3 regions of the Pantoea sp. RCC30.1 genome follow, and region 1 is predicted to be linked to each of the others. Evidence: predicted binding sites of a transcription regulator. Region 1 holds the regulator's gene; each other region holds the start of a gene.
What was found. The regulator Fur, encoded in region 1, represses iron uptake genes when iron is present. The targets are predictions, from matches to a motif close to ATAATAATGAGAACNACTATCAA.

Region 1 (10,274 bases):
CAATAATGCCGGCGCCGGTGCCACGGTGTAAACGCACCAGAATCGAATCAGCACAGTCGCGGCTTGCACCGAAGTAGTGCTCGGCCAGCGCCAGGCTGCGAATATCGTGGCCGACAAAACTGGTGACGTTGAAACGTTTTTTCAGGCTGGCGACCAGCGGCCAGTGGCTGACAGAGATGTGCGGCATATACCGGATCACGCCGTTAATCGGATCGACCAGCCCTGGCAGAATCACGGAAATCGCGATCAGCTCACGTATCTTGCGCTGGTGCTGCTCAATGAAGCCGCTGATGGCGTTAAACAGCGCATGTTCCAGCGTCTCCTGAGTGCGTTCCGGCAGCGCATAATCTTCCTGCGCCAGCGATTTACCGCTGAGGTCGAACAGGGTCAGGGTGGCATCGTTGCGGCCGAGGCGAACCCCGATGGTATGGAAATGGCGGGTTTCAGTGATAATCGAGATAGCGCGGCGACCACCGGTAGACGCCTGCTGGTCTACCTCTTTGATCAGGCCGCGCTCAATCAACTGGCGGGTAATTTTGGTGACGCTGGCGGGGGCGAGCTGGCTAAGTTCGGCAATCTGAATGCGCGATATCGGCCCCTGTTGATCAATCAGCCGGTAAACCGCTGCGCTATTGAGTTGCTTAACAAGATCGACATTTCCTATTTGTGACTGGCCGCCAGTGGTCATTCAGTGCTTACTCGCTCAGGACGTCGTCTCCGTTGACAAACGTCTTAATGATTTTAAAGTCGCGCGTAAACACAGTCAGGTTCGCGATTTTTCCTGCTTCGATCGAGCCCAACTGTTTTTCCACGCCCATCGCCCGTGCCGGGTAGAGTGATGCCATGCGTAACGCTTCATCCAGTGCGATACCCACATGCTCGACGCTGTTTTGTACCGCTTCGATCATCGTCAGGGCAGAACCACTTAATGTGCCGTTTTCATCGACACAGAGCCCATCGCGATAATAGATTGTTTTCCCTGCAAAAATAAACTCGCTGATGTCAGCGCCAGCCGGTGCGGTGGCATCCGTTACCAGTATCAGTTTGTCGCCTTTGATGCGTTTTGCATTCCGTACGTTAGCGTAATGTACATGTAAACCATCCGCAATAATGCCGCAGTATACATCAGGCGAATCAAACAGCGCACCGATAAGGCCCGGTTCACGTCCGGCAAACACCGGCATGGCGTTATAGAGGTGGGTCGCGAAACTCACGCCCGCAGAAAAGCCCGCTTTCGCCTCTTCATAGGTCGCATTCGAGTGTCCAGCTGAGACAATGATTCCGGCGTCAGTCAACTGACGAATCACCTCACTGCCGGCGTTTTCGGGTGCCAGGGTGACTTTGGTGATGACGTCTGCGTGATCACAAAGATACTGCACCATTGCGGCATCCGGCAGGCGAATCAGCGCCGGATCGTGGGTGCCTTTTTTCGCCTTGCTCAGCCAGGGGCCTTCCAGATGCAGACCCAGCGCCTGATGCTGATGCTTCTGCAGATAAGCGCGCATGGTTTCAATCGCCCGCTTCATCAGGACGTCGCTGCTGGTGATCAGCGTCGGTAAAAAGCTGGTGCAGCCAGACTTTTCATTGGCGCACTGCATCGTTTCCAGTGTCTCAATGCTGAGTGCATCCAGGCTGTCATTGAACTGCACACCACCGCAGCCATTGAGCTGGAGATCAATAAAGCCTGGCGCAATAATCGCACCTGCCATATCCCGCTGCTCAATATCGGTCGGCAGCGATTCACGTGGGCAGACGCGCGCAATGTGCCCGTCAGCCACCACGACGGCGTGATTGTCCAGAATCTCATGGCCGCTGTAGATTCGACCGTTTACTAATGCGTACATCTCTCTTCTCCCATCCTGGCCTGCTGTCACTTAGCGTAACAGCAGGGCAGGACAATGTTCTGTTACACGCCTTTCATATTTTCCGCTTCCATTTCGCGGAAATATTTCACGGTTTTCACTTTCAGTTCCATGGTGGCTGGCTCATCACAGACCACGACCGATTTCGCATGCAGCTGCAGGCAGCTGATGGTCCACATATGATTCACGTTGCCTTCAACCGCCGCCTGCAATGCCTGCGCTTTGACATGGCCGGTAACCAGAATCATCACTTCCTCTGCATCCAGCAGCGTGCCGACGCCGACCGTCAGCGCATATTTAGGTACCTGATCAACGTCACCGTTAAAGAAGCGAGAGTTCGCAACACGGGTGTCATGGGTCAGGGTTTTAATACGGGTACGCGAAGCCAGTGAAGAAGCCGGTTCGTTAAATGCAATATGACCGTCGTTGCCAACACCGCCCATGAACAGGTGAATTTTACCCAGTGCGCGAATTTTCTCTTCGTACTGACGACATTCTGCGTCAATATCGGGCGCATTACCATTCAGCAGGTTGATATTTTCCGGTTGAATATCAACGTGATCGAAGAAGTTGCGATACATGAAACTGTGATAGCTTTCCGGATGCTCTTTTGGCAGGCCAACATATTCGTCCATATTGAAGGTCACAACATGTCTGAAACTGACCTGGCCCGCTTTGTGCATATCAATCAGGTGTTTGTACGCCTCCAGTGGCGTGCCGCCGGTAGGCAGACCCAGAACAAAAGGTCTGTCCGCCGTCGGGTTAAACGCATTGATGCGGTTAACAATATGCCGGGCGGCCCATTTACCTACCTGGGTTGGCGTCGCTAAAGGAATCAGTCTCATGTTTCACCTCATTTGAAAATGGAAAGGGGATCGCTAAACCGTTGCGTTAGTCATCAGCCTGAGCAGATAACCTATTCTCGCTACGGGCGGAGCGTAATTCAATATTTCGGATCATAAAATAAGTTTAGGGTCATAGCCAGATGTTGCCGTATGAAACGATGTTTTTTAGTGATAAAAATCACAGTTACACTGGTTTTAATTTGCGAGGCGAATTAATTTATCATTACACTTCGCTGCGTGATATGAAGTGTATTAACGATCTTTGCAGCTGACATAACAACATTAAGCGGCGCAAAGCGACAAGTCAGGCTCATAGGGGGAAGGGGATATGTTAGGTTACTTACAAAAGGTGGGGCGCGCACTGATGGTGCCGGTAGCAACCCTGCCAGCAGCAGCAATATTGATGGGGGTAGGCTACTGGATCGATCCAGACAGCTGGGGTGCCGGTAATGCGCTGGCTGCGTTACTGATCAAGTCCGGTTCTGCCATCATCGAAAACATGTCGGTGCTGTTTGCGATTGGTGTCGCGTATGGCATGTCGAAAGATAAAGATGGTGCCGCAGCCCTGACCGGCTTTGTCGGATTCCTGGTGGTTACCACGCTCTGTTCACCGGCCGCGGTGGCGATGATTCAGAAAATTCCATTGGCTCAGGTGCCTGTGGCGTTTGGCAAAATTAATAACCAGTTTGTCGGTATTCTGGTCGGTATCCTGTCGGCGGAGGTCTATAACCGCTTCAGTCATGTCGAACTGCCGAAAGCCCTCTCCTTCTTCAGCGGACGGCGGCTGGTACCAATTCTCGTTTCGTTCCTGATGATCCTGGTCGCCTTTATCCTGATGTATATCTGGCCGGTTATCTTTAACGGGCTGGTCAATTTCGGTGAACATATCCAGAAACTCGGCTCTGCCGGTGCCGGTATCTACGCCTTCTTCAACCGTCTGCTGATTCCGGTCGGTCTGCATCACGCCCTGAACTCGGTGTTCTGGTTTGACGTTGCGGGCATTAATGACATTCCTAAATTCCTGGGCGGTGCGCAGTCACTGGCTGATGGAACCGCAACTGTGGGCATTACCGGCCGTTACCAGGCGGGCTTCTTCCCGATTATGATGTTTGGTCTGCCGGGTGCGGCGCTGGCCATTTACCACTGTGCGCGTCCTGAGAACCGCGTCAAAGTCGGTAGTATTATGCTGGCTGCTGCGTTTGCTGCCTTCTTTACGGGTATCACCGAACCACTGGAGTTCTCCTTCATGTTCGTTGCGCCAGTACTCTATCTGATCCACGCCGTGCTGACTGGACTCTCTGTCTTCATCGCGGCCAGCATGCACTGGATTGCCGGATTTGGTTTCAGCGCCGGGCTGGTGGATATGGTGCTGTCGACCCGTAACCCGCTGGCAACACACTGGTACATGCTGATTCCGCAGGGTCTGGTCTTCTTCGTTATCTACTACGTGGTGTTCCGCTTCACTATCAATAAATTCAATCTGATGACGCCGGGCCGCGAGCTGGCGGTTGCCGGTGATGAAAGTGATGGCTATGACGTCAACGTGGATAAAACGGATAATAGTGAAACAGCCACTGAATCGCTGGCGCGCCGTTACATTGGTGCAGTGGGAGGTTCAGCGAACTTAACCAGTATCGATGCCTGTATCACCCGTCTGCGTCTTAATGTGAATGATTCCGCTCAGGTTAATGAAGGTGTGGCGAAGCGTCTTGGTGCGTCCGGCGTGATTCGTCTTAACAAACAGAGCGTGCAGATCATCGTGGGCACCCAGGCAGAAAGCATCGCCTCGGCCATGAAAAAAGTGCTGACCAAAGGTCCGGTTGCTGCAGCGGCTACCAGCAGCGCACCGGCTGAGCCGGATGTAAAACCGCAGGCAGTACTGAACAGTGAGAAGCGTGTCATAGCAACCCTGCTGGCACCGGTAACGGGCGAAGTGGTTGCGCTGGAAGATGTGCCGGATGAAGCCTTCGCCAGCAAAGCGGTGGGTGACGGTCTGGCGATCAAACCCAGCGACAAATGGGTAGTGGCACCGATAGCGGGTACGCTGGTTAAAATCTTCAACACCAATCACGCCTTCTGTCTGGAAACGGACAATGGTGTAGAGATTGTGGTGCATATGGGACTGGATACCGTGGCGCTGGAAGGTAAAGGCTTTACCCGTCTGGTTGAAGAGGGGGCCACCGTGGTCGCCGGTCAGCCTGTGCTGGAGATGGACCTTGAATTCCTGAACGCGAACGCCCGCTCAATGGTGAGTCCGGTCGTGGTCAGTAACAGCGATGATTTCGCAGGGCTGACGTTGCTGGCGCGCGGCCAGGTGGTAGCAGGTGAAACCCCGCTGTACGAAGTGAAAGGCTAATCCCCGCAACAGAACCCCAAAGGCAGGAAGCGATTCCTGCCTTTTTTGTTTTAAAGGCTTAACAAACGGTTGTTTCCCTCAGACGCTTTGTGGATCATACTCCGTTACTTCGTGGTACAAATCACCCGTTATTCGTATTGAGGATTTTTGAGATGAGTGAGGCTGAAGCCCGCCCAACTAACTTTATTCGTCAGATCATTGACGAAGATTTGGCGAGCGGTAAGCACAGCAGCGTGCATACCCGTTTCCCGCCAGAGCCCAATGGCTATCTGCATATTGGTCATGCGAAATCGATCTGTCTGAATTTTGGCATTGCCCAGGATTATCAGGGGCAATGCAACCTGCGTTTCGACGATACCAACCCGGTTAAAGAGGATGTGGAATTCGTTGAATCCATCAAGCGTGATGTCCAGTGGCTGGGTTTTGAGTGGAGCGGTGAGGTCTGTTACTCATCAAACTATTTTGATCAGCTTTATAACTATGCCATCGAGCTGATTTCCAAAGGGCTGGCTTACGTTGATGAGCTGAGTCCGGATCAGATTCGCGAATATCGCGGCACCCTGAAAGAGCCGGGCAAGAACAGCCCTTATCGCGATCGCAGCGTGGAAGAGAACCTGGCGCTGTTTGAGAAGATGCGTAACGGTGAGTTTGCTGAAGGCACTGCCTGTCTGCGTGCTAAAATCGACATGGCCTCTAATTTCATCGTGATGCGCGATCCGGTGCTTTACCGCATCAAGTTCGCGGAACACCATCAGACGGGCAACAAGTGGTGCATCTATCCGATGTATGACTTCACCCACTGCATCTCCGATGCGCTGGAAGGCATTACGCACTCGCTGTGTACGCTGGAGTTCCAGGACAACCGCCGTCTTTATGACTGGGTGCTGGATAACATCACTATTCCGGTTCATCCGCGCCAGTATGAGTTCTCGCGCCTGAATCTTGAGTATGCGGTGATGTCGAAACGCAAACTCACTCAGCTGGTGACCGAGAAGCACGTAGAAGGTTGGGACGATCCGCGCATGCTGACCGTTTCAGGTCTGCGTCGTCGTGGATACACCGCAGCTTCAATCCGTGAGTTTTGCCGTCGTATTGGCGTGACCAGGCAGGACAACATTGTGGAGATGGCCTCGCTGGAATCCTGTATCCGTGATGACCTGAATGAGAATGCGCCACGCGCCATGGCAGTGCTGGATCCGCTTAAAGTAGTGATCGAAAACCTGCCAGCCGGTCATAGCGAAATCGTCACCATGCCAAATCATCCTGGCAAGCCAGAGATGGGCACGCGTGAAGTGCCGTTCAGCCGTGAGATCTGGATCGATCGTGCAGATTTCCGCGAAGAGGCGAACAAGCAATATAAGCGTCTGGTGCTGGGCAAAGAAGTTCGCCTGCGCAACGCCTATGTGATTCGTGCTGAGCGTGTCGCTAAAGATGAAGAGGGCAACATTACCTGCATCTATTGCACCAGCGATGTTGATACGCTGAGCAAAGATCCAGCGGATGGCCGCAAGGTGAAAGGGGTAATTCACTGGGTGTCTGCCGATCACGCGCAGCCTGCTGAGTTCCGTCTGTATGATCGTCTGTTCAGCGTGCCAAATCCGGGCGCGGCAGAGGACTTCCTGGCGGTGATCAACCCTGAGTCACTGGCGATCAAACAGGGCTTTGTTGAACCGGGGCTGCGTGATGCAGAACCGACCACACCGTTCCAGTTCGAACGTGAAGGTTATTTCTGTGCCGACAGCGTCTACTCTAAGCCGTCGCAACTGGTGTTTAACCGCACTGTGGGTCTTCGTGATACCTGGACGAAAACTGGCGAATAATTCTTTTGCTGCTGACCTCATAAAATGACAAAAGGGCGATTTATCGCCCTTTTTTATTGCCCTGATTTTTATCATTACCGACATTTGTTCTGCACTAACTGCAACCTGTTAAATCCCGCATTGTGAGAGTAATCTGAGTTTAAAAAAATTAATCAATTTACAGATGTGAATTATGAGCTTTCAGGTAGGCTATGCGCTCTCAGAGGTTGCACAGCGGGTTACAGAAGGAAAAAAAATGACAGTTCTCGCCCAGGAAGCCAGAAACAGTGTTGTCGTTTTACATCAGCTCATTGAACGTATTTTTAATCAGCCTGCCGGATCTGATGACAGTTTTGAGCTGCTGATGTCCTATTTTCATCCTGACTTCCGCATGGTGACCCCGAAGGGCAAAGAGTACAATCTGAACGAAGTTGAAGATCTTTTCCGACAGTTGCAGGGGCAACGGGAAGGGATGCGCATTGCCACCTGCGAACATGTGATCCTCTCTCATCATGATAAAGAGATCACCGTGCAGTATCGTGAAATGCAGATGATGAATGGCAACAACCATAGCCGTATCTCGCTGGCGATACTGGATTGCAGCAGTTCCATTCCGCGCTGGCGTTATCTGCAGGAGACGCTGGTTGCCTGACGCGTAACAGCAGAAAACAGACGAAAAAAAACCGGTGAATTCACCGGTTTTTTCATTTCAGGGCACGTTACTGGTCGTGCAGGGTTTCGTTTTCCCGGCAATCGCCCAATGTGCAATGTCCATAAAGATAGAGGCTGTGGTTGGTCAGCTTGATACCATGGCGGGTCGCGATTTCACGCTGACGCGTTTCGATCGACTCATCGCTGAACTCAATAACCTTGCCGCAATCCAGGCAGATTAGGTGATCGTGGTGATGCTGCTGCGTCAGTTCGAAGACAGATTTGCCACCTTCAAAGTTGTGACGTGTGACAATACCGGCATCATCGAACTGGTTCAGAACACGGTAAACGGTAGCCAGGCCAATCTCTTCGCCGATATCAATCAGGCGTTTGTACAAATCTTCCGCACTGACGTGATGGCACTCAGGTTCCTGAAGCACTTCCAGAATTTTCAGTCTGGGCAGTGTCACTTTCAGGCCAGCCTTCTTTAATGCGGTATTGTTGTCAGTCATGCGGATTTTGTCCTGTTACTAATATTCACTTTTGTGGCTTGTCGCCTTGAATGTCGATCTTCACTCATTCTCATTTGCGTCTCATTATAGAACCAGAGCGATGAAATGAAAACCAGAGGGCGTACCTGAATCATCATGGGCTATTGGGGATAGGTCACCGGGCCGGGGAGGATTCTGGCAGATGTCTGTTTGTACATCGCTTAGTCTTGCCGCTGAGAAAATAAGCGGAAGATCGATGCGGGTATTCTACAGATTAAACGGAGAAAGTTAAAAAAATGTGGCTATTATTTCTATAGGAATTTCCATTGCCTCAATGTGAGCTGGCGCTCACATTGAGTCGGACAGGATCAGGCTTCGATGATCTCTTTCAGCTGCAGTTCATCAAAGATCTGCTTAACCCACTGTTCTACACGCTGGTTAGTCAGTTCAGGCTGACGATCTTCGTCAATGGCCAGACCCAGGAAGTGGGTATCATCGGCCAGGCCTTTTGACGCTTCGAAGTGGTAACCTTCAGTCGGCCAGTGTCCGACAATCACAGCGCCGTGCGGTTCAATGATGTCGCGGATCGTGCCCATCGCATCACAGAAGTACTCTGCGTAATCTTCCTGATCGCCACAGCCAAAAAGCGCAACCAGCTTGCCGTTAAAATCGATCTCTTCCAGCGTCGGGAAAAAGTCATCCCAGTCGCACTGCGCTTCGCCGTAGTACCAGGTCGGAATACCCAGCAGCAGGATATCGAACGCTTCCAGATCTTCTTTTGTGCTTTTCGCGATGTCATGCACTTCTGCAACGTCAGTACCCAGCTGTTTCTGGATCATTTTTGCAATGTTTTCGGTATTGCCGGTATCGCTGCCAAAGAAGATGCCTACGAGTGCCATGAGTAAAATAACCTCTTAAATCCTGATGATGAGATGTGTGCCGCAGCACATTTCAGCGAATAATAGCAGACGGGGGAAAACCGGTGAACGGTTAAAGCCCCGACATTTGCTCCTGCGTGCGATTTGCCCGCATCAATCCAGTTTGAGCTGTGCCAGCAGCATCTGTTCTATCAGTTCGCTGCGGCTGAGATTACGCTGTTCTGCCAGCGTATTGAGTGCATCGACTGCTTCACTGTTCATTTTCAGTTCGACACGACGAAGTCCGCGTCCTTTGTCACGTTTAAGCTGATTGCGCTTGTTGATGCGCAGCTGTTCATCACGCGAAAGCGGACTGGTTTTGGGTCGACCAGGGCGGCGCTCATCAGCAAAGAGATCGAGCGTCGTGCGGTCAGTCTGTTCTTTTGCCATGGCTTAATAAAACTGAATGAGGGCGGGCGCCAGACTCTCACCGCGCAGATTATAAATTATTCGCTATTGCCGCAGCAAAACTGACCCGCGGCAAAATTTTAGCGCGCCATCATACTTCACGCGTACTTCCGACGCCAATCCTAAACCTTTGCTGCCATCTGATTGCTTTTAAAGCGCAAAAAAGCGGCGAACACTGCGCAAAACGGCATCGGGTTTCTCTGCATGAACCCAGTGTCCCGCGCCGCCGATCACATGGGCCTGAGCGGCCGGAAACTGCAGCAGGAGTGCATCGCGGTAGCGGTTATCCAGATAGCTGGAGTCGCCGCCGCGAATAAACAGCGCCGGATGATCCCAGGCAGGCACTGGCTGCCAGCCAGAAATCGTGGTGTAGTTATCCCACAGCACCGGCACGTTGAAGCGCCACTCGCCCTCCTGAAACGACTTCAGCAGAAACTGGATTACCCCATCTTCATCAATCACCGTGCGCATAATGCGGGCTGCCTCGCTGCGGGATGAAACGCCCGCATCGGTGACGGCACGAATACCGGCAAAAATCTCGTCGTGGCGGCGGGTCTGGTAGTCCACCGGCGCGATATCGATCATCACCAGCCTTTCAATGCGATCCGGCACCAGCGCGCTCATGGTCATGGCGATCTTACCGCCCATCGAGTGCCCGATGACCGCGACGCGATCGATGCCGTGTGCATCCAGCGTATCGACCATATCCTGCGCCATTACAGCGTAGTTCATCTCGTCAGATCGTGGAGAGAGTCCGTGGTTGCGAACATCAACCTGCAGCAGGGGACCGGCATCTTTCAGGCCGCGAGCCAGCACGCCAAGGTTATCCAGGCTGCCAAACAGGCCGTGGATTAACAGGATAGGCAGGGAACCAGCGGGGGATTGTTCAGTTTGCAGACGGGCATTCAAAATCATGGCAAAGTTCTTAAGTTTGAGACCTGTGCT
Region 2 (10,274 bases), on a different contig from region 1:
TGTTTACGTTTGCTGAACGCTTCGGTCTCTTCCAGCATCCGGCGGATATAGAACAGGAACGGCACAATCAGGCAGCCGACCACAAACGGGATACGCCAGCCCCACTCCGTCACCGCTTCTTTCGCCAGCAGATGATTCAGCATCAGACCCAGCAGAGCAGCAAAAATCACCGCAATCTGCTGACTGCCCGACTGCCAGCTCACGAAGAAGCCTTTGCGTCCTTCAGGAGCAACTTCGGCCAGATAGACCGACACGCCACCCAGCTCAACGCCCGCCGAGAAGCCCTGCAGCAGTCGTCCCAGCAGGATCAGAATCGGCGCTGCCACGCCCAGCGTGGCATAACCTGGCACCACCGCAATGGTCAGGGTACCAATCGCCATCAGGCCCAGCGTCAGCAACAGTCCTTTGCGACGACCATGATGGTCGATGTAGGCACCCAGAATGATCGCCCCCAGCGGGCGCATCAGGAAACCGGCACCAAAGGTCATCAGGGTCAGCATCAGGGAGGCAAACGGGTCATCACCGGGGAAGAAGGTTTTTGAAATGGCGGTCGCGTAGTAGCCGAACACCATGAAATCATACATCTCCAGGAAGTTACCACTGGTGACGTTGAAAATGGTTCGGGCGGCACTTTTCGGCGGCTTTTGTAAAGACGGGGTGTGACTCATAACGGCTTCCTGTTGTTTTTTAGCCGTTTTAGCCTGCCTGAAGCGGGATTAATGTGACCTGAGTCACCATTGCACTTTACAAACCCATGTACATAAGTAACAACTAATTAACAATTAAGATAAGGCAGCATAAGTGATCGGTTTTGCCACTTATCGACCTGATTTTATGTGGCTGAAGTGCCACCATAAAAAAAGGCGACCTCAACAGTCGCCTTTTAACGGTGCCGGATAACCCGCTATTTCTTCACGGTTTCCATGCCCATCAGACCAATTTTCAGATAGCCCGCCGTGCGCAGCTTATCCATCACGTTCATCAGCGTTTCATAATCCACCGACTTATCCGCCTGGAAGAAAATGGTGGTCTCTTTATTGCCCTGAGTCTGGCTGGTCAGCACGTTCACCAGCGAATCCGGCGTCACCTGATCGTTACCGACGTAAAGTTGCTTATCCGCTTTAATTGACAGGTAAACCGGCTTCTCTGGTCGCGGCTGCGGCGCGCTGGTTGAGGCGGGCAGATTGACACGTACGTCGACCGTAGCCAGTGGCGCGGCCACCATAAAAATGATCAACAGAACCAGCATGACGTCGATAAACGGCGTCACGTTGATTTCATGCATTTCACCATCGGTTTCCAGATCGTCGTTTAATCGCATTGCCATAAGAACTTACCCTAAGCGCAGTTTCTGGGCGGTCGCAGGACGCGGAACGTCAGTGGCGACGGTGCCCAGGTCGATGTCACGACTCTGCAACAGCATCACCTGAGCGGCGACATCACCCAGCGAGGCTTTGTAATTAGCGATCATGCGGGCAAAAACGTTGTAGATCACGACGGCCGGGATTGCAGCCACCAGGCCTACCGCCGTCGCCAGCAGCGCTTCGGCGATACCAGGAGCCACAACCGCAAGGTTGGTAGTCTGGGTTTTCGCGATGCCGATAAAGCTGTTCATAATGCCCCAGACGGTGCCAAACAGGCCGATAAACGGAGCGACAGAACCGATGGTTGCCAGGAAGCCATTGCCCCGGCCTGCATGACGGCTGAACGCAGCAACGCGGCGCTCAAGACGGAAACTGGTGCGATCTTTAATGCCGTTGGTGTCTTCAACGCCCGCCGAGAGTTCAAGTTCATTCTGCGCATCGTTCAGCAGCACGATGCTGTGGCTGTGACCGGTAAACGACTGAGCAATGCGGGCGGCGTCATTGAGACTGCGGGCTTCGCCCAGTGCCAGTTGCTCACGCTTCAGGCGACGTTTAGCGGCGCTGAGTTCGGTATATTTACCGAAGAAGATCGCCCATGTCCCCACTGAGGCCAACAACAGGCCAATCATGACCACCTTTACCACGATATCGGCATGTTGATACATGCCCCAAACGGAGAGGTCCGTTTGCATCAAATCACTGGCTACCACGCTGCTTCTCCAACTTCTGATTCAGGGATGCGAAACAAGCGCGAATAATAGCAAAATAGCGGCGAATTGATAGTAGTTCTCATTAGTATTTACAAACCCAATCGCCGTTATTGACCTCCCATTGACCTTGTTTAAACACTATTTGCAGGGATGTTTCGGAAATGTGAAGTTGCATGAAAATTTATTAAAACAACGTTTCAAAATGTGACGAGATTCATTCAATCAGCATTGCTGCATTTTACTCAGACGCGATTTCACTATGCTGGCTGCACACGGCCCTCTGCGGTTAGCCCAGATCCCATGCCGTTTTACCTCTGCGGGAGACAATATAATGAGAATGACGAAAACATGCCTGGCCAGTGCCCTGGCGGCGATGATGATGAGCGCCACCGCCACGGCACAGGTGATTAAAGTGGCTGAAGTCCAGCCTGCCGGCTATCCCACCGTGGTCGCCCTGCAACACATGGGCGACAAACTGAAACAGGCCACCGATGGACGGCTGGAGATGAAGCTCTACGCCGGTGGCGTACTGGGCGATGAAGATCAGACGCTGCAACAGGTGCAGCTGGGTGCCATTGATATGATCCGCGTCTCGCTGGCTCCGGTCACTTCGATTGCCCCGGAAACCAGCGTGCTCACTCTGCCCTACATTTTTCGCGACGTTGACCACATGCATAAAGTGCTGGATGGCGAGATAGGCCGCGAAATTGCCGACAAGTTCGACAAAGATCCCAATGCCCGCATGGTGTTCCTGGGCTGGACCGATGCCGGTGAGCGCAACATGATTACCAAGAAGCCACTGGTAAAACCGGAAGATCTCAAAGGCATGAAGATCCGGGTGCAGAACAGCGCCATCTCACTGGCGACGCTGAAAGCGATGGGCGCGAATCCGGTGGCGATGGGCGTCAGTGAAGTATTCAGTGCGATGCAGACCGGCGTGGTCGATGGCACCGAGAATAACCCACCCACCTTTGTTGCCCATAACTACATGCCGGTCGCGAAGTATTACACCCTCAGCGGCCACTTTATCCAGCCAGAGATGATCCTGTTTTCAAAGCGCGCATGGGATCGCCTGAAACCCGAGGATCAGGCACTGCTGAAAAAGCTCGGCAAAGAGGCACAGGATGAGGAGCGCCAGCTCTGGGCGACCTACACCGAACAGTCGATCGCCAAAATGAAGGCGGGCGGCGTGACCTTCCAGCAGACAAACCGCGACTACTTCGTTAAAGCGACCCAGCCAGTGCGCGATCAGTTTGGCGGTAAATATCAGGATCTGATGACCCGGATCGCTGAGGTGAAATAATCCAGACGCCACACTGCCGTGTGGCGTGCTTAATCAGGGATCAATTATGTCTGCTTATACGCGTCTGATGGATGGGCTTTATCTGCTCTGCATGCTGGTGGCCGCCGTTGCGCTGTTGATCATGGTGACGGTGATCCCGATTGGGATTTTCGCCCGCTACGTGATGAATGGCGCACTCTCCTGGCCGGAACCGGTTGCCATTATCTGTATGATCATTTTTACCTTTATCGGCGCACCAGTCGGCCTGCGCGCCGGGACTCATATCTGTGTCTCGATGATGACTGACCGCCTGCCACAGGTTCCTCAGCGCGTGCTACTGCGGGTCTGCGATCTGTTGATGATCATCACCTGTCTGGTGATCTTTCAGGCCAGCTACAGCCTGTGCGAAGCGATGTGGGTGCAGACGCTCGCCTCACTTCCAGCGGTGACCTACGGCGAGATGTATCTGCCGATCCCGATTGGCGCGATATTCACCCTGCTGTTTGTTGTTGAGCGATTGCTGACCGGCGATCAAAGTCAGCGACCCATTGTTACGCTGGGCGGCACCCACTAATCCGGAGCAGAAGATGGATGCATTAATCTTGATAGGCAGTTTGCTGGTGTTGCTGTTAGTGGGTTTTCCGGTCGCCTTTGCGGTCGGCCTGAGCGCCTTTATCGGTGCCTGGTGGATCGATCTGCCGCTGGAAGCGGTGGTGATCCAGATTACCAATGGGATTAACAAATTTTCGCTGCTGACCATCCCGTTCTTTATCCTCGCGGGTGCGATCATGGCGGAGGGTGGCATTGCCCGGCGGCTGGTCAACTTCGCCTATATCTTTGTCGGCTTTATTCGCGGCGGCCTTTCACTGGTTAACATCGTGGCCTCGACCTTCTTTGGCGCCATTTCCGGGTCGTCAGTGGCGGATACCGCCTCAATTGGTTCGGTGATGATCCCGCAGATGGAAGAGAAAGGCTATCCGCGCGATTTTGCCGCTGCGGTGACGGCCAGCGGCTCAGTGCAGGCGGTGCTCACGCCCCCCAGCCACAACTCGGTGATCTATTCACTGGCCACCGGCGGCATGGTAACCATCTCTTCGCTGTTTGTGGCCGGTATTTTGCCCGGACTGATGCTGGGTGGTTGCCTGATGATCATGTGCCTCGGCTTTGCCCATAAGCGTGGCTACCCTAAGGGCGAGCGTATTCCGTTTCGTCAGGCGCTGAAGATTTTCTTCGATGCGTTCTGGGGCCTGTTCACCGTGGTAATCATCATGGGTGGGATCCTATCCGGTATTTTCACCGCCTCAGAGTCTGCGGCGATCGCCTGTATCTGGGCCTTTTTTGTCACCATGTTTATCTATCGCGACTTTAAATGGAATCAGCTGCATATCCTGCTGTTTCGCACCATTAAAACCGTCACCATCGTGATGGTGCTGATTGCGTTCGCGGCCGGGTTCGGCGCGGTGATGACCTTTATGCAATTGCCCACCATTATTACCGAGGCCTTCACCAGCCTCTCCGATAACAAGTATGTGATTCTGATGTGCATCAACATCCTGCTGTTGGTGGTGGGCACGCTGATGGATATGGCGCCGCTGATTCTGATCCTGACGCCGGTGCTACTACCGGTGGCGACCGCGCTGGGCGTCGATCCGGTTCACTTCGGCATGATCATGCTGACTAACCTGGGTATCGGGCTGATTACGCCGCCGGTCGGCACCGTGCTGTTTGTGGCCAGCGCGGTGAGTAAGCAGAAAATTGAGCAGGTCGTCGGGGCGATGCTGCCGTTCTACGGAATGCTGTTCATAGTCCTGATGCTGATTACCTATATTCCCGCCATTTCGCTCTGGTTGCCGCGCCTGATGGGCGTGATGTAAGGCAATGAAAACCGGCCCGCTTGCGGGCCGGTTTTTTTCCTGCGACGCACTCTGATAATCACCATTGAGTCTCAACCCTGCTGGCTGTTTCGTGGTAACGTGAGAGCTTAGTCTGAAGCGGTAAAGGCGACTCATGACCACCAGAAAAATTGATACCACGCTCGTCAGTGCAGGACGCAGCAAGCGTTATACCCAGGGCTCTGTGAACAGCGTGATTCAACGGGCCTCCTCGCTGGTTTTTGATACGGTCGCGGAGAAAAAACGCGCCACCGCCGGACGGGCAAAAGGCGAGCTCTTTTATGGCCGTCGTGGCACCCTGACACACTTCGCGTTGCAGGATGCGATGACCGAGCTGGAAGGCGGCGCAGGCTGCGTGCTCTACCCCTGCGGCGCAGCTGCCGTGGCGAACGCGATTCTGGCGTTTGTCGAAGCGGGCGATCACGTACTGATGAGCGGCGCGGTCTATGAACCGACGCAGGACTTCTGCACGAAAATCCTGGCGAAGCTGCAGGTGACAACGGGCTGGTTCGATCACTGCATCGGCAGTGAAATCAGTGAACTCGTACAGCCCAATACCCGAGTTGTCTTCCTCGAATCACCCGCCTCGATCACCATGGAAGTTCAGGATATTCCGGCGATTGTGGCGGCGGTTCGCGCCAAAGCGCCTGAAGCGATCATCATGATCGATAACACCTGGGCGGCCGGTATTCTGTTTAACGCGCTGGCGCACGGTATCGATATATCGATTCAGGCCGGCACCAAATATCTGATTGGTCACAGCGATGCGATGATTGGCACCGCAGTCGCCAATGCTCGCTGCATCGATCAGCTGCGCGAGAACTCCTATCTGATGGGCCAGATGGTTGATGCCGATAGCGCCTATATGGCGAGCCGGGGTCTGCGTACGCTGGGCACCCGTCTCCGTCAGCATGAAGAGAGCGCGATTCAGGTGGCTGAGTGGCTGGCGGCGCGTCCCGAAGTGGCGCGGGTGAATCACCCGGCGCTGGCGCAAAGCAAAGGTCATGAATTCTGGCAGCGCGATTTTAACGGCAGCAGCGGCCTGTTCTCCTTTATCCTGCAGGAAAAAGTAGACGCGCCTCAGCTGGCGGAATATCTCGATCACTTCCATCATTTCAGTATGGCTTACTCCTGGGGCGGCTATGAATCCCTGATCCTGGCGAATCAGCCCGAAGAGCTGGCAGAGATTCGTCCGGCAGGCGGCGTGGATTTCACCGGCACGCTGGTGCGACTGCATATTGGCCTGGAGCATGTTGATGACCTGCTGGCTGACCTGGAGGCCGGTTTTGCGCGGCTGACGCGCTGATTCAGCTCAACAGAAAGTAAACAGAAGATAAACCGGGCAGCAGCGGCCCGCAGAGTTTGCCGGGCACCGGCTCATTTATTGTTAAAATTTATCCCGCATCGTTCAGGCTGTCAGTGAGTTCACTGCGCTGTCTGAACGCAGACGGATTGTTCCTTGTGACGTGATGGAATCGCTAATGGGTGTTTTACACGAGATTGTCCAGGCGCTCTGGCATCAGGATTTTGCCGCGCTGGCAAATCCGGATGTGGTGTGGGTGGTGTACGGCGTGATGTTCCTGACGCTGTTTCTGGAAAATGGCCTGTTACCCGCCTCTTTCCTGCCGGGTGACAGCCTGCTGCTGCTGGCAGGCGCGATGGTGGCTAAAGGGGTGATGGATTTTGTGCCGACGATGGTGATCCTGACGACGGCCGCCAGTCTCGGCTGCTGGCTGAGCTATCTGCAGGGTCGCTGGCTGGGCAATACCCGACTGGTGAAGAGCTGGCTGATGCATCTGCCCGCGCAATATCATCAGCGCGCCTGGAATATGTTTAACCGTCACGGTCTGATGGCGCTGCTGGTCGGCCGTTTCCTCGCCTTTATCCGCACCATCCTGCCGACTATGGCAGGCATTGCGGGTTTACAGAATGGTCGCTTCCAGCTGTTCAACTGGCTCAGCGGCGTGCTATGGGTCGGCATTGTAGTGACGTTTGGCTATGGCATCAGCCAGGTGCCGTTCATCAAGCGTCATGAAGATCAGGTGATGGCGATTCTGATGATATTGCCGATGGTGTTGCTGGTGCTGGGCCTGTTCGGCAGCATCCTGGTGATCTGGAAACAGCGTCGCCAGAAACGCGCCTGACATGCCCGTAGCGTTCGGATCCGCCGCCATCATGGCGGACGGATCCGCTACCTATGAAGATGGATCCGCAACCGTCTGCCTGACACGATTGACCTCTTCCCCCGGTGTCACGCCAAAATAGCGTTTAAATTCCCGCGAAAACTGGGAGGGGCTTTCATAGCCGACTCGCACCGCCGCCGCACTCGCTTTCAGTCCATCGTGCAGCATCAGCAATCGCGCCTGATGCAGGCGATAGCGCTTGAGATACTGCAATGGCGAGGTCTGCGTCACTGCTTTGAAGTTATGGTGAAAGGCTGAAACGCTCATGTTCACTTCCGCCGCCAGCGCATCGACGCTGAGGTTTTCCGCATAGTGATTTTCAATCCGTCGCAGGGCGCGTGCGATCAGGCTGAACTGTGTCTGTCGGCTCACCAGTGAGAGCAGCGCGCCACCAATCGGGCCGGTCAGCACATAGTAGATAATCTCCCGCACGATATGCGGCCCCAGTACCCGCGCATCGCGCGGCTGAGTCATCACATCCAGCAGCCGCTCAGCGGCACACAGCATCGGTTCTGTCAGCCACGCCGAGTGAATACCTGAAGTCTGCGGCTGCGGCTGAAACTGATCGTCATCGCCGATTTCAATTAATAGATCCTGCAGGCTGGCGGTATCGACGTTGAGGCACAGCCCGGCAATCGGTATCTCCGGCGAGGCCCAGGTTTCGCACTCCACCGGCAGCGGCACGGTGAGCATCAGATACTTGCTGGCATCATACTGAAACACGGTGCTGCCGAGATAGCCGGTTTTGCTGCCCTGAAACAGGATCACAATGCCGGGCTGATACATCATCGGCGTGCGGGGACGATATTGATTCGCATAAATCAGCGACACATTTTCGACCGGACAGAGACGGTCGTGACCGTGGGTCATTAACGTGACTACCTGCTGTGCCAGCCGGTGACACAGTGCATCGTGCGCCATAACGACTCCTTTTCCTGGCAAAAAGCCAGTGTGCCGTGTGAATGCCCGAATCGCCAGTGGATTGGAGAATCAGGCACCCCTTTACGTCACTAAAATGTTCCAAATCGTTTTTATCATTCAGCCCGATGCGCCTGTACGTAAGCCGCTTCAATCAGAAGTTGTAGATAATTGAAACTAACAATACTTTAGGGTTTTCTAAGGTGCTTACAGTCACAATTTGCTGAGGTTCAGTACCAATCCAACATACAGCTTCAATATGGCAATCCTTCTGCTTTTTATACCCCAGAGAAATCAAATAGGCGTCAATCCCTCCTGAATCATCAGTATTATAATATTTTATTGCATAAACATGTGAAGCTGGCCCTGTAATATTCGCAAACTCAAAATTATATCGTGGAGAAATTCGGGGCATTTTCTTCAGGATCTCTGGAGTATAAAATTCATATTCGAGCACATCCTGCTCGGTATAATTTGCGCTCCCAGCGAATTCCATTTTTATATAAGGCCATATCCAGACCAGCACTGACATAATAACAATAATAATCATTGATACCATTTTGTATGACTTACGCATACGGTAATACTCCACCGGTTGCCTTATCTATATAGGAACCATCAGCGCTGGCGATACCAACTATCCCCGAATGGAAGTCACTCCAGGGTTTGACTGTCATCATAAAATTCGGCACAACACCTTTTCGGGGTCTCGCAATGGGGAATCTTTCAGGGTCGGGGAATAAAAGTGGCAAAAAAGAATCGTTCTTCCAGGAACCGATCTTTCCGTAATAATCCCATCTTTTCAGCGCCTCCGCTTTGCTGACGGGACGCAGCAGCTCAAAAAGATCATACAGAGTGACAACACGGTAAAAACCCAGCAAATCTGACACCAGATCTTCTCCACTGAAACCACTGTCTGTAACGCTAGTGATGGGAAATGATGCCTGCAATCCTTCAAACTTCCGGGCCAGAGACATCATCATTGCCAGCGCAATGCTTTTGCATTCAAAATGGGAACGACCGTGTTTGATACGCCAGGTAAGAAATTTACCCATTTTCATGGTTCTGGTCGGATCAATCATAGACTGCGAATAGGTAACATCGTAGTATTTCTTGCCTGAAGCCTCTCCGGAATCAATACTTCTCAACAGCGTTCTTATATCACTACCCTGAGCACGTCCCAGATCAATCCAGCCCAGTACTTCCGTATAAACCAGTCCATAGGGAACCCTGGCAGCAGCAGTTCCGTCAATGATATCACTTCGTTTACTCATCTTTTACTCTCCCTGTTTAACTAATGAGTTTCAGCAAAGCGTAATCATGCCACGGGAGAGGAATCACTTTAAGAAAAACGCGTTGGATATTTTCTGATCTGGCCGGAAATGCTCACTATTATTAACCTGTCTTCTTATTTTGATATGCCGTAATAGAGACAGTTTGTCTCCTTCGGGATTCTGTGTCGCCTGATATTACTGTGCTATCACCCTCGCGAAGCTAACGATACAGCTTTATTGTTATGGCACTACGACTATGCCCGTGTTGCCGCTCGCAAGCAGAATTTCCCGCTTCAGATATAAATGCTATGAGCCCCTGGCAAAACTGGACTATACCCTATAAGCAAGCCGGTTTAGTTCACGCCTGCAGAAAACCAGAATAAATATGAGTCGGCACAATTTCGGTCATGATTCGCTATAGCTGAGCAGGTTGAAAATTGTTGACTAGACTTAAGCAGAGTGAAATCTCACGGATTAACCGCAACGGAAAGGAGCAACTATGGCAGACCAACCCATTATCAAACTGCGCGATGGCAATATGATGCCGCAACTCGGACTCGGTGTGTGGCAGGCCAGCATTGAAGATGCGCGTCATGCGGTGCTGAAAGCGCTTGAGGTCGGCTATCGCTCAATCGATACCGCCGCAGCCTA
Region 3 (10,274 bases), on a different contig from region 1:
CTTGTAGTTGTGGATGGTCTGCTGCAACAGAATGGTGTTCGAGCAGACGATCTGCTCACCGCTCAGACTACGCAGGCGGGTGGTTTTCAGGCCAATATGCTCGATGGAACCGGCAATATCACCAAACACAATAAAATCGCCATGCTCAAACGGCTTATCGAAGCCTATCGCCAGCGACGCAAAGACATCACTCAGCACGGTCTGAATCGCCAGCGCAATCGCAATACCGCCGACCCCCAGGCTGGCAACCAGCGCGGTAATGTTGATACCCATGTTTGACAGAATCGCCAGGAACATCATGATCCAGACCACCACCCGCAGCAGGATCCCCAGAATCACCGTCGTCACCGGGTTACGCACATGCAGCGGATCGCGCAGCAGGCTTTTCAGCCATAGCCGGATGCCGCAGTCGATCCACAGCGCGAGCTGCACAATCAGCGCAAGGAACCAGCCGTGCGCGATGGTCACGCTCCAGGAGGCGGGCAGATCAACAAACTTCAGGGCAATCAGCAGCGAAAAGATCAGCAGCAGGGTCTGGCTGGTACTGCGCAGTATCTCCACCAGAATCGCGGTGGCGCGGACATGACGATGTTCGCTGTAAAGGGCAATCCGGTTGGAGATAAAGCGAATCAGGGTACGTAGTACCCAGTAAATCACCAGGGTGGCGACCACCACGATAGCGCTGTTGAGCCAGAGTTCCTGATTAAAAAAGAGGGATTGAAAACGACGTGAAGAGAGCCAGTTTTCCATTGGGGAGGATCTCCTTGCTGGGTTCCGGTTTAAAAGAAAACAAGCAAGAAGCATAGCCTGGATGCGGTCCACCTGTGTGGCGCATCCGTAAAGCGGTTACTGGAAGCGGGTCGATTTATCGCGCGCCAGGCGCTCAAGGGCAAAAATAATCTGCTGAAGCTGCCGCTCCTGCGCCGGGTTCAGCGTGGCAAACCGGAAGCTCAGGCGGGGTGTAATCAGGGTTTCATTTTTGCGGGTGACGACACAGCGCTCGCCAATATTCAGCAACTTTACCGGCACTTCAAAAATGCCATAATCGCCCAGCTCGACCCGGAACGGATTGAAGCTGTCGCCATTCTGCAATCCTTCCGGCAGCGGTTCATCCACCAGCACGCCAAGACCGCCCAGGGAGAGATCCTGTAACCGCAGGCGCGTTTTACGGCCATCCGGCCACACGGTGTGACACCAGAACTGCGGCTCCATTGGGGCGCAGACCCGGAAAAATTCCCGACGCTGAATCTGCCACAGCAGGTCCGGCAGCGGCGCGCTGAAAGCGGGTAAGCCTTCAAAATCTATGCGTTCCAGTGAGGCGAGGCTGAACTCCACCTTCGCACCGAAAGTTTCAGCGGTGATACTGAGATCGTCGCTGGTCAGGGCATAGTCGTTATCCAGGTTATTACTGCCGAGGTCAAACACCAGGCGATCTTTATCGGCAGTCAGCATCCGGCTGATAAACTGCCCGCGCGGAAAGCGCACCAGTAATGGCGTCTGCAATCGCAGCAGATCTTTCATAACGCCCAGAACCGCCAGCGTGCCACGTTTTAGATATTGTTCCTGGTCGGCTTCTTTCACGTCCTGCTCCACAAGGGGGTTACTGTTTTTATGCTGTTTTTTTGTCTCGTTTCGGTTATCGGCGCGACTAAAAAAAGCTTTAATTTGCCCTTCATGAATAATAACTGTGAGCAGGCAGGCAATTTTCAAAAAGCTGGCTATAATTATCGCGGTAAACCGCTTGATAAATCAGGCGTTCACGATTTAATCATAAAAAGGAAGGAGCAACAGATGGGTATTATTTCCTGGATCGTCTTTGGCTTAATCGCGGGTATTCTGGCGAAGTGGATTATGCCGGGTAAAGACGGTGGCGGTTTCATTCTGACTATCGTGCTGGGTATTATCGGTGCCGTAGTTGGTGGCTGGATCAGTACGCTGTTTGGCTTCGGCCGCGTCGATGGGTTTAACTTCGGTAGTTTTGTTGTCGCAGTGATCGGTGCCATCGTGGTGCTGTTCGTTTACCGCAAAGTACGCAGTTAACCGAAACAGTTTCAACAGAAAAGGGGACGAAGCGATTCGTCCCCTTTTTTTATCTTTTACTCTGCTATCAGAAGTCGTAACCGACTGTTGCCATCACGCTGCGTTCCGCGCCCCAGTAGCAATAGCCCGTGCCGTAACAGCCCGCCACATAGGTGCGGTCGGTCAGGTTATTGGCGTTGACCTGCACCCATGCGCCTTTCAGGCTGCTGTTCCAGACGCCCAGATCGGCCCGCACTGACGCATCAAACAGCGTCACAGACGGCACGCGCGTGGTGTTCTGGTTGTCTGCCCACTGTTTGCCGATGTAACGCACACCTGCACCTGCACTCAGACCGTAATCAAACTGATAATGACCCCAGAGTGCAGCCATGCTGTTGGGGGTGACATACGGCGTATGCCCACTGTTGCCATCCACCGACTCTTTAAAGCGCAGATGATTCAGCGTATAGCTCGCCACGGTGCTCAGACGCGGGGTTAACTGGTTACGCGCTTCCAGCTCAATACCCTGTGAATGGACTTTGCCCGATGGCGAATAAGTTGCTGTCAGCACGTTGCGGTTTGCCACATCTTTCTGCGTCAGATCATAGACCGCCACGCTGTAGAGATCGCGTGTGCCCACCGGCTGATATTTCACCCCGGCTTCATACTGCTCGGCAGTGGTCGGCTTCAGCAGATTATTATTGGGATCGGTGAGCGCGGTTGGGGTAATCGCCTGGCTCCAGCTCACATAAGGCGAAATGCCGTTGTCGAAGGCATAAAGCAGCGCGGCGCGACCACTGATGTGATCATCCTGACGACGATCGCTGCCGCTGTTATTGGCGACGATACGGTCATAACGGCCGGAGAGATCCAGATGCCAGCGATCCAGCTTCATCTCATCCTGCAGATAGAGGCCGGTCTGATAGTAGCGACGGGTTTTATCCGCCCAGGTGTAATCCGGCATCTCACCCACCTGCTCGCCGGTCACGGCATTAAGCTGGCTGGCCGAACCGCCCGCCGCGCTGATCTCATTTTTGTAACGATGATACTCAGCACCCAGCGTGACGCGGTGCTCCAGTTCGCCGGTGTTGAACTCTGCCTGTAAGCGGTTATCTGTGGACCAGGCGGAGAGTGATGAGCGCTCGCCAGAGTAGTAGCGGTTCAGCAGATCGGGATTATTTTTATCCCAGCCAACCTGATAGACCTGATCGAGATCGACATTTGAGTGGCTGTAGCTGCCGGTCGAGGAGAACGACCAGACGTCGTTAAAGCGATGGGCGAAATCGAAGCTGTAGATCTGTTCGTGGCGCTTGAACTGATCGAGATCGCTGTTGCCCTCATAAAAGCCGTTGCTCAGCTTGTAGCCGTTGTGTTCGGTGAGGCTGCCGTCTCCCGGTACAGAACCGTGATAGCCGCCTGATGGATCTTTCTGCAGATAGGCTTTCAGGATCAGATGGGTATCTTCATCCGGCTGCCACATCAGTTGCGGCATCAGCGCATATTTCTCTTCGCGCGTGTGATCGTACTGGGTATCGCTGTTGCGGGTCACGCCGGTCAGGCGAAACGCCCACTGGTCGTTGATCGCATTGGTGTAGTCAAACATCGTGCCGGTGGTGGCGTTGCTGCCCGCCTGCAATTGAATATGACCCTCTTCCGCGAACTGAGGACGCTTGGTCACCATGTTCACCAGTCCACCCGGCACCGTCTGACCATAGAGCGCAGAAGAGGGGCCTTTGATCACGTCGATGCGCTCAAGGAAGGCGTTATCCACCTGCAATACGTTGAAACTGCCGCCGTCGCTCATCACCCGCATACCATCGAGGAAGGTGTTATCGACATCGCCACCGTGGAAGCCACGCAGGGCAATAGTGTCATAACGGGTAGCCGCACCACCAAAGTTGGTGAAGACACCAGAGCTGTAGCCCAGCGCCTGATTCAGGGTCAGTGCGCCCTGATCCTGCATCTGCTGGCGGGTGACTACAGATATCGATTGCGGCGTGGTAATCAGCGAACGATCGCTTTTGGTTGCGCCCTGGCTGGTGGTCGCCAGATAGCCCTGGGTCGGCGAGGTCGAATCTTCCTGCGGTTGGGCCGTGACCACCATATCGGCAGCATAACTCAGAGCAGGCGCGGTCAGCGCCAGGATGCAGAGGCGAATATGACCTTTCAGCGACAATGACAGTTTCATCAAAATTCCTTTCTTGGCAAAGGTTCAGGCAGGTGAATAAAATTATTGATAGGCAATCTCATTATCATAATGAGAACTATTACCTTTTGTAAATTGGCTGCAATTTTGCCTGTTGATGTAAGAAGGTCAAGTAAAATTCGCTGAAATGGGGTGCGGATACCTCCGGCGGGGCCAGAGGTATCCAGAGTGGATCAGTTTTGCGAAGCAGACGCCTGAGGAATATCGTGGGCGCTGTTACAGGTTTTATCTTTCGGGCAGTACTTATCCAGCAGTTTCAGCGTGACGCCGTTGGTCCAGCCAAAGCCATCCTGCAGCGGATACTCACCGCCGCCACCGCCGCCGAGATTTTTGCCATCTACGACATACTTCTCAACCAGTTTATGCTCACGGTCATAGGTGTTCTGGACGTTTTGCAGGAAGCGTAAGCCTACCTCTTTCGCCAGTTTCGGCTGGTTGTAGTGCTCCAGACCTTCCACGGCAACCCACTGAAGCGGTGCCCAGCCATTCGGTGCATCCCACTGCTGGCCGTTGTTCACGGTGGTGGTCACCAGACCGCCTGGTTTCAGCAGCTGTTTTTCGACCGCGCTGGCGGTGCTTTCAGCCTGCCTGTCACTGGCGACCTGCAGATAGAGCGGGAACAACGCGGCGGCAGTCAACTGCGGATGGACCTGCTTTTTCTGCCAGTCATAGTCAGCGTACCAGTTCTGTTTGCTGTCCCACAGATAGCGATTGATTGCCGCCTGGCGCTTCTCCGCGCGATCGGCAAACTGCTTCGCCAGATCGCTCTGCTTGTTCATCTGGTAGCCTTTCGACAGCGTCTGCTCCAGATGGAACATCAGGCTGTTAAGGTCAACCGGGGCCAGCTGTGTGGTGCGGATTGTCGACAGATTGTGCGCATCGGTAAACCAGCGCGAACTGAAATCCCAGCCCGACGCCGCACCGGAACGCAGCTCGCGATAGAGTTCAGCTTTGTTGCGCTGCGACGCTTTCTGCGCGGTAGCAATGTCATCCATCCAGGATTCTGTACGTGGCACGTCGCGTGCATCCCAGTAGCGGTTGAGCAGCGTACCGTCCGCCAGCTTAATCACCCGCTTGCTGGCTCCACCGGCCGCCACTTTATCGCTGTCGGCCATCCAGTAGTCATACTCTTTCTGCAACTGCGGCAGGTAGCGGGTATAGGCTTTACCGTCATCGTGCGTCGCCAGCAGATCGACCATCAGGCTGAAGAACGGCGGCTGTGAACGACTAAGGTAGTAGCTGCGGTTGCCGTTGGGGATGTGGCCATAACGGTCAAGGAGTGAGGCGAAGTTATCCGTCATATCCTGCACTTTGTCCCAGTGTCCGCTCTCGGCCAGCCCCAGCATGGTGAAGTAGCTGTCCCAGTAATAGACTTCGCGGAAACGCCCGCCTGGCACCACATAGGGCTTAGGCAAAGGCAGCAGCGAATCATACTGACCAGCGCTACTGGTGGTGCGGGTCAGCACTGGCCACAGGCCATCAATGTGTTCACGCAGGTTTTGTCCGGCGGGCGGCACATATTTGTCACCGGCAGCGGGCAGGGTAAAGTTGGTATCAACAAAATGCTTCAGATCGAAGTTGCGTTGTTTCTTCTGCATCTGCCAGTCGGCAAGAATCGAGGCGGGATCGAATTTCGGTACCGCATCCGCAAAGGTCTTTTGATCGGGATAGAACTTCGCCTGTTGCACGGCGTTAAACAGCGGCCCTAAACGAACGTCCGGCGGCTGCGGCTGATTATTCAGCATGCGGCTGTTGTCGTCGGCATGGGTGGTGAAAGCGGGTACGCTCAGCAGCAACGAGAGCAGAAAGGGCGCATAACGCTGACGCCGTGAGTCGGCGTTTACCTCAATTTTTGTCATCGGTTTTTCTCCTTGTCCGAAATGCGGCCGCGCGTAACGCATTGACCACAGGACCAACTTTAGACCTTATCTGACCACTTCACCCTGAAGCGAGCCGGAAATGTGAAGCCACGGGAATTATTTTTATGGAAAAAACCGCTTTATCACGCCGGTTTTTTCTTGCTCTCACTCCGCTTTTCCCTGACGCTGAAAGAAAAAAAGGAGAGCAGGATGGAGATCATCTGGTATCACCCGTCGCAGTCTGCAGCGGCCTGGATTAACGGTTTACAACAGCGTCTGCCCCTGGCGCGGGTGCGTGCCTGGCAGCCAGGCGACGACGGTCCGGCTGATTACGCGCTGGTCCGTTCCCCGCCCGCAGAGATGCTGCAGGGACGCGCCACGCTGCGCGGCGTCTTTGCGCTGGGTGCAGGCGTTGACGAGATTCTGAAACAGCTGCAGCAGCATCCTGAGATGCTGCCCGAGAGCGTGCCGCTTTACCGGCTGGAAGATACCGGGATGGCGCGGCAGATGCAGGAGTATGCGGTGCATAGCGTGCTGAGCTGGTTCCGTCGTTTTGACGACTACCGTCTTCAGCAGCAGCAACAGTGCTGGCAGCCTCTGCCCGCTTACACGCGTGAAGAGTTCACCATCGGCATCCTGGGCGCGGGCGTACTGGGACAAAGCGTGGTGGAGAGCCTGAAACCCTGGGGATTCCCGCTGCGCGTCTGGAGCCGCTCACCGAAAGCGATCGACGGCGTGACCAGCTTTGCCGGACGCGATGCTTTGTCTGCCTTTCTGCAGGAGACGCGGGTGGTGATCAATCTGCTGCCAAGCACGCACGAGACCATCAATCTTATCGACCACCACTTTTTACAGCAACTGCCGCACGGCGCATTCTTCCTCAACATCGCGCGTGGCGCGCAGGTGGTGGAAGAAGATCTGCTGGCCGCGCTTAATAGCGGTCAGCTGAAAGCGGCGGCGCTGGATGTCTTTCAGGTTGAACCGCTGCCGGAGGCGCATCCGCTCTGGTCACATCCGCGTGTCACGATCACCCCCCATAATGCGGCGGTAACCTTGATCGACGAAGCTATCGACTACATCGCCCGCGCCATCCACCAGGATCAGGCAGGCGAGCCGCCGCAGGGCAGGGTGGATCGTCAGCGCGGCTATTAATGAACTAGCCCCGTCAGGGGCACTCAGCAGGAGAAGAGGATGTATCCGGTAGATCTGCATATGCACACCATCGCCAGCACGCATGCTTACAGCACGCTGCACGATTACGTGACTCAGGCGAAGCAAACCGGCCTGAAACTGTTTGCCATTACCGATCACGGCCCCGATATGGCCGACGCACCGCACTACTGGCATTTTATTAATATGCGCGTCTGGCCGCGCGTGATCGATGGCGTGGGGATTCTGCGCGGCATCGAAGCCAATATTAAAAACCAGCAGGGCGAGATCGACTGTTCCGGCCCGATGCTCGATGCGCTGGATTTGATCGTCGCCGGTTTTCACGAACCGGTTTATGCGCCGCGCGACAGAAAACATCACACTGATGCGATGATCGCCGCCATGGCAGGTGGGCTGGTTCATATCATCAGCCATCCGGGCAACCCGAAATTCCCGGTCGATATCCCGGCGATCGCCGAGGCCGCAGCGCACTATGACGTGGCGCTGGAGCTGAATAACTCCTCCTTTACGCACTCGCGTCCAGGCAGTGAACCGAACTGCCGGGCTATCGCCGCCGCCGTGCGTGATGCCGGAGGACGGCTGGCATTTGGCTCCGATTCCCACACGGCTTTCACGCTTGGAAATTTTGAACACTGCCTGCGCATCGCCCGCGAGGTGGATTTTCCTGAGGATCGGGTGTTAAATGTCACGCCGCGTCGTCTGCTCGACTTTCTGGAAATGCGTAGCGGCAAACCTATTGCTGAACTGGCTGACTTTTAATTTATTAGGACGGGAACTTATATGCCGCCAGACTTTCTGCACCAAGGTTAAGCGGTGGGTCTGAATTGTCTTTTTGGCGGCTGAGTTCCCGAATTGAATCTTCGCTTTTAGATTTGCAAAGGATAGTGATGATCTGTTCGTCGCAAAATTGCTTTCTCATGGAGATGTTCTCACATTGCTAATGAAGAAATGATTAACATAGAGATGCATTAATCAACGGTGAGCAGGTCACAGTTACCTTTTGTCAGGCTAGAGATTTCAGAAGACTTTGCAGGTTTGAGCCAGGGCATGAAAAACCCATTGATCAAAGGTCTTGTTGAGAAGCTGAACATACTCTGGTTAGACGATTTAGGTGCAGGTAACTCATCCATGGCTGCTGTCGTTACACAGTGCTAAGAGGTAGTTAAGCTTGATCGTAAGTTCTACAGGCAGGAAGTTGAGAAACCCACTTTCAGCACTCTCATTGCTAACATCAGAAGGTACCGTGACCGTGTTGTAGTAGAAGGCGTTGAGTACATTGAGGAATTGCCGATCCTGCTTGAAAGTGGGGTATGGGGCGTGCAGGGTTACCTATTCAGATCTGTTCCTTTGAGTAAAATTTCAACTCTATTATAAAAGTTAAGCCATCTATATGATGGTTTTCTAATTATATCTATCCTATTTGTCTAAATTCATTTAAAATTTATTTAAGTCATGATATGGAAGATGAAACCTATGTTTGGTGTGATTGTTTCAGATATCCTTTCAGCGATTGAAGCGATCAGGAAGCTTACATTGCGTGAAAGAAAGAACCGCCTTGGTTTTTATGGGTTAGTTATAATAATTCTTATTTTTTTATTTGTTTCTAAGTTTTCTGATGGTTCTCCTTCCTTTACGGATTGGATATCTGCTATTTCAGACTTCTCAATGGCATTAGCTGCTTTATGGGGCGTTTTGATTGCAAGGAACTGGTTAGCAGAATTGACAACTAAAGATGGATATCAAGCAGCTTTTAATATTAAGAATAAAACGATACCGTCCATTAACGATAATATCCAATCGGTAATTTACGTGAACGGATTCAGAGATGCACTTCCACCGCTCGGTAATTTTGAACGATTTAAGAAAAGCTATATAATGTTTGCTTCAGCAAACTTCAAAAGTTTTCTTGACGCTTACTTAAAACTTTTTGAAATTAATGGCGTTCTACACCGAGAATTGCATGAGCTAGAAACTTATGGTTGGAGAGTGAGAGAAGATAAGAAACATAGGTATGATGAAATTATCTATTTGACTCAAGAACATCTAAGATATTCTCATTACGTATCTGAGCACATGAGAAAATTCATGATAATTTTCTTCGGAACTTCTGAACCATCTAGGCTGACAGAAGAGCTTTTCTTAGATAATGCAGAGTTAAGTTATAACTCTTTAGATCAAGATTGGTTAGAGGAAATGAAACGAGATATGAGCAGTTATCAAATGAGCTTCAATATGTTAAAAGCGATTTTGGATAACTATCAGCATTCAGATCCTTTTATCGGTAAGCATTTTGAAAGGGTGTTTTAAATAAAATAAAGGCCGCTCACTAACGGCCTTTATTTTTTAAATAAATTATTTTGAATTAACCAAGGCTGTTTTTCTTAAATTTCATTACAGTTTTATTATATCTTACTTGACAATTGTCAAACCTGGCTCTAGTTAATCGTTCGATTTCATCCATTTTTGATCTGATTTGATGCTCTGAAGGATCTTGTGTGAATAGGGATAAAATCGTTCTTACAGTTAGTAATTTTTCTTTATTATTTGCACAGACGTAATATAAGTTTTCTAAACTTTGTTCAGCAGTAAAGCTTTCCGTATCGGCATAATATTTTTTGAAAAGTGATTCATGCTCAGAAAACTCTGCCAAACTTCTTACATAACCTTTTAACTTAGGCGTACCCAACTCTTCTATGTTGGAAGAACATGCTTCGTTAAATATAGCTTGAAGGTTTTCAAACTTTCCAATCAGGCTCTGTATTTCTTGAGCTGAAGGCAAAGGAGAAAACGTGCAAAGTTTCTCAATATACCAATTGCTTGTCATTCCTTTTTCACCTCTTGTATGACGTAATACGTCTACATTCAGGTCCCAATTTTTAGTCCTTTGTGCTTGATACAAATACACCAAAACTATGTCCGGGAAACCGTTATAGAGGATATCGGTTTTCTTTTTGAGGGATTTAGTGCTTTTAGTGAATTCAGAGAAATTACTGGAAAGTGATAAAAAGTTTTCTTTATAG

Region 2: exbB (tol-pal system-associated acyl-CoA thioesterase) is a predicted target of Fur. The motif match lies at 2,141-2,163, and genes of this name have one in related genera.
Region 3: AC2LB6_RS17425 (TonB-dependent siderophore receptor) is a predicted target of Fur. The motif match lies at 4,253-4,275, and genes of this name have one in related genera.

What each region holds. Positions count from the first base shown of each region.
Region 1 is NZ_JBXUHX010000015.1:25,997-36,270, forward strand. It holds gene nagC (DNA-binding transcriptional regulator NagC) at 1-688, opposite strand, end outside; gene nagA (N-acetylglucosamine-6-phosphate deacetylase) at 696-1,844, opposite strand; gene nagB (glucosamine-6-phosphate deaminase) at 1,907-2,707, opposite strand; gene nagE (N-acetylglucosamine-specific PTS transporter subunit IIBC) at 3,036-5,063, shown strand; gene glnS (glutamine--tRNA ligase) at 5,216-6,883, shown strand; gene AC2LB6_RS14370 (hypothetical protein) at 7,119-7,514, shown strand; gene fur (ferric iron uptake transcriptional regulator) at 7,582-8,025, opposite strand; gene fldA (flavodoxin FldA) at 8,373-8,903, opposite strand; gene ybfE (LexA regulated protein) at 9,036-9,311, opposite strand; gene ybfF (esterase) at 9,480-10,244, opposite strand.
Region 2 is NZ_JBXUHX010000005.1:78,590-88,863, forward strand. It holds gene AC2LB6_RS06600 (MFS transporter) at 1-668, opposite strand, end outside; gene exbD (TonB system transport protein ExbD) at 905-1,327, opposite strand; gene exbB (tol-pal system-associated acyl-CoA thioesterase) at 1,334-2,056, opposite strand; gene AC2LB6_RS06615 (TRAP transporter substrate-binding protein) at 2,406-3,377, shown strand; gene AC2LB6_RS06620 (TRAP transporter small permease) at 3,424-3,930, shown strand; gene AC2LB6_RS06625 (TRAP transporter large permease) at 3,944-5,230, shown strand; gene metC (cystathionine beta-lyase) at 5,364-6,554, shown strand; gene AC2LB6_RS06635 (DedA family protein) at 6,730-7,392, shown strand; gene AC2LB6_RS06640 (AraC family transcriptional regulator) at 7,444-8,352, opposite strand; gene AC2LB6_RS06645 (hypothetical protein) at 8,504-8,926, opposite strand; gene AC2LB6_RS06650 (hypothetical protein) at 8,919-9,623, opposite strand; gene dkgA (2,5-didehydrogluconate reductase DkgA) at 10,123-10,274, shown strand, end outside.
Region 3 is NZ_JBXUHX010000021.1:24,245-34,518, forward strand. It holds gene AC2LB6_RS17410 (mechanosensitive ion channel family protein) at 1-750, opposite strand, end outside; gene AC2LB6_RS17415 (flagellar brake protein) at 847-1,581, opposite strand; gene AC2LB6_RS17420 (GlsB/YeaQ/YmgE family stress response membrane protein) at 1,792-2,040, shown strand; gene AC2LB6_RS17425 (TonB-dependent siderophore receptor) at 2,108-4,207, opposite strand; gene treA (alpha,alpha-trehalase TreA) at 4,399-6,084, opposite strand; gene ghrA (glyoxylate/hydroxypyruvate reductase GhrA) at 6,295-7,236, shown strand; gene AC2LB6_RS17440 (phosphatase) at 7,276-8,013, shown strand; gene AC2LB6_RS17445 (hypothetical protein) at 8,719-9,561, shown strand; gene AC2LB6_RS17450 (hypothetical protein) at 9,617-10,274, opposite strand, start outside.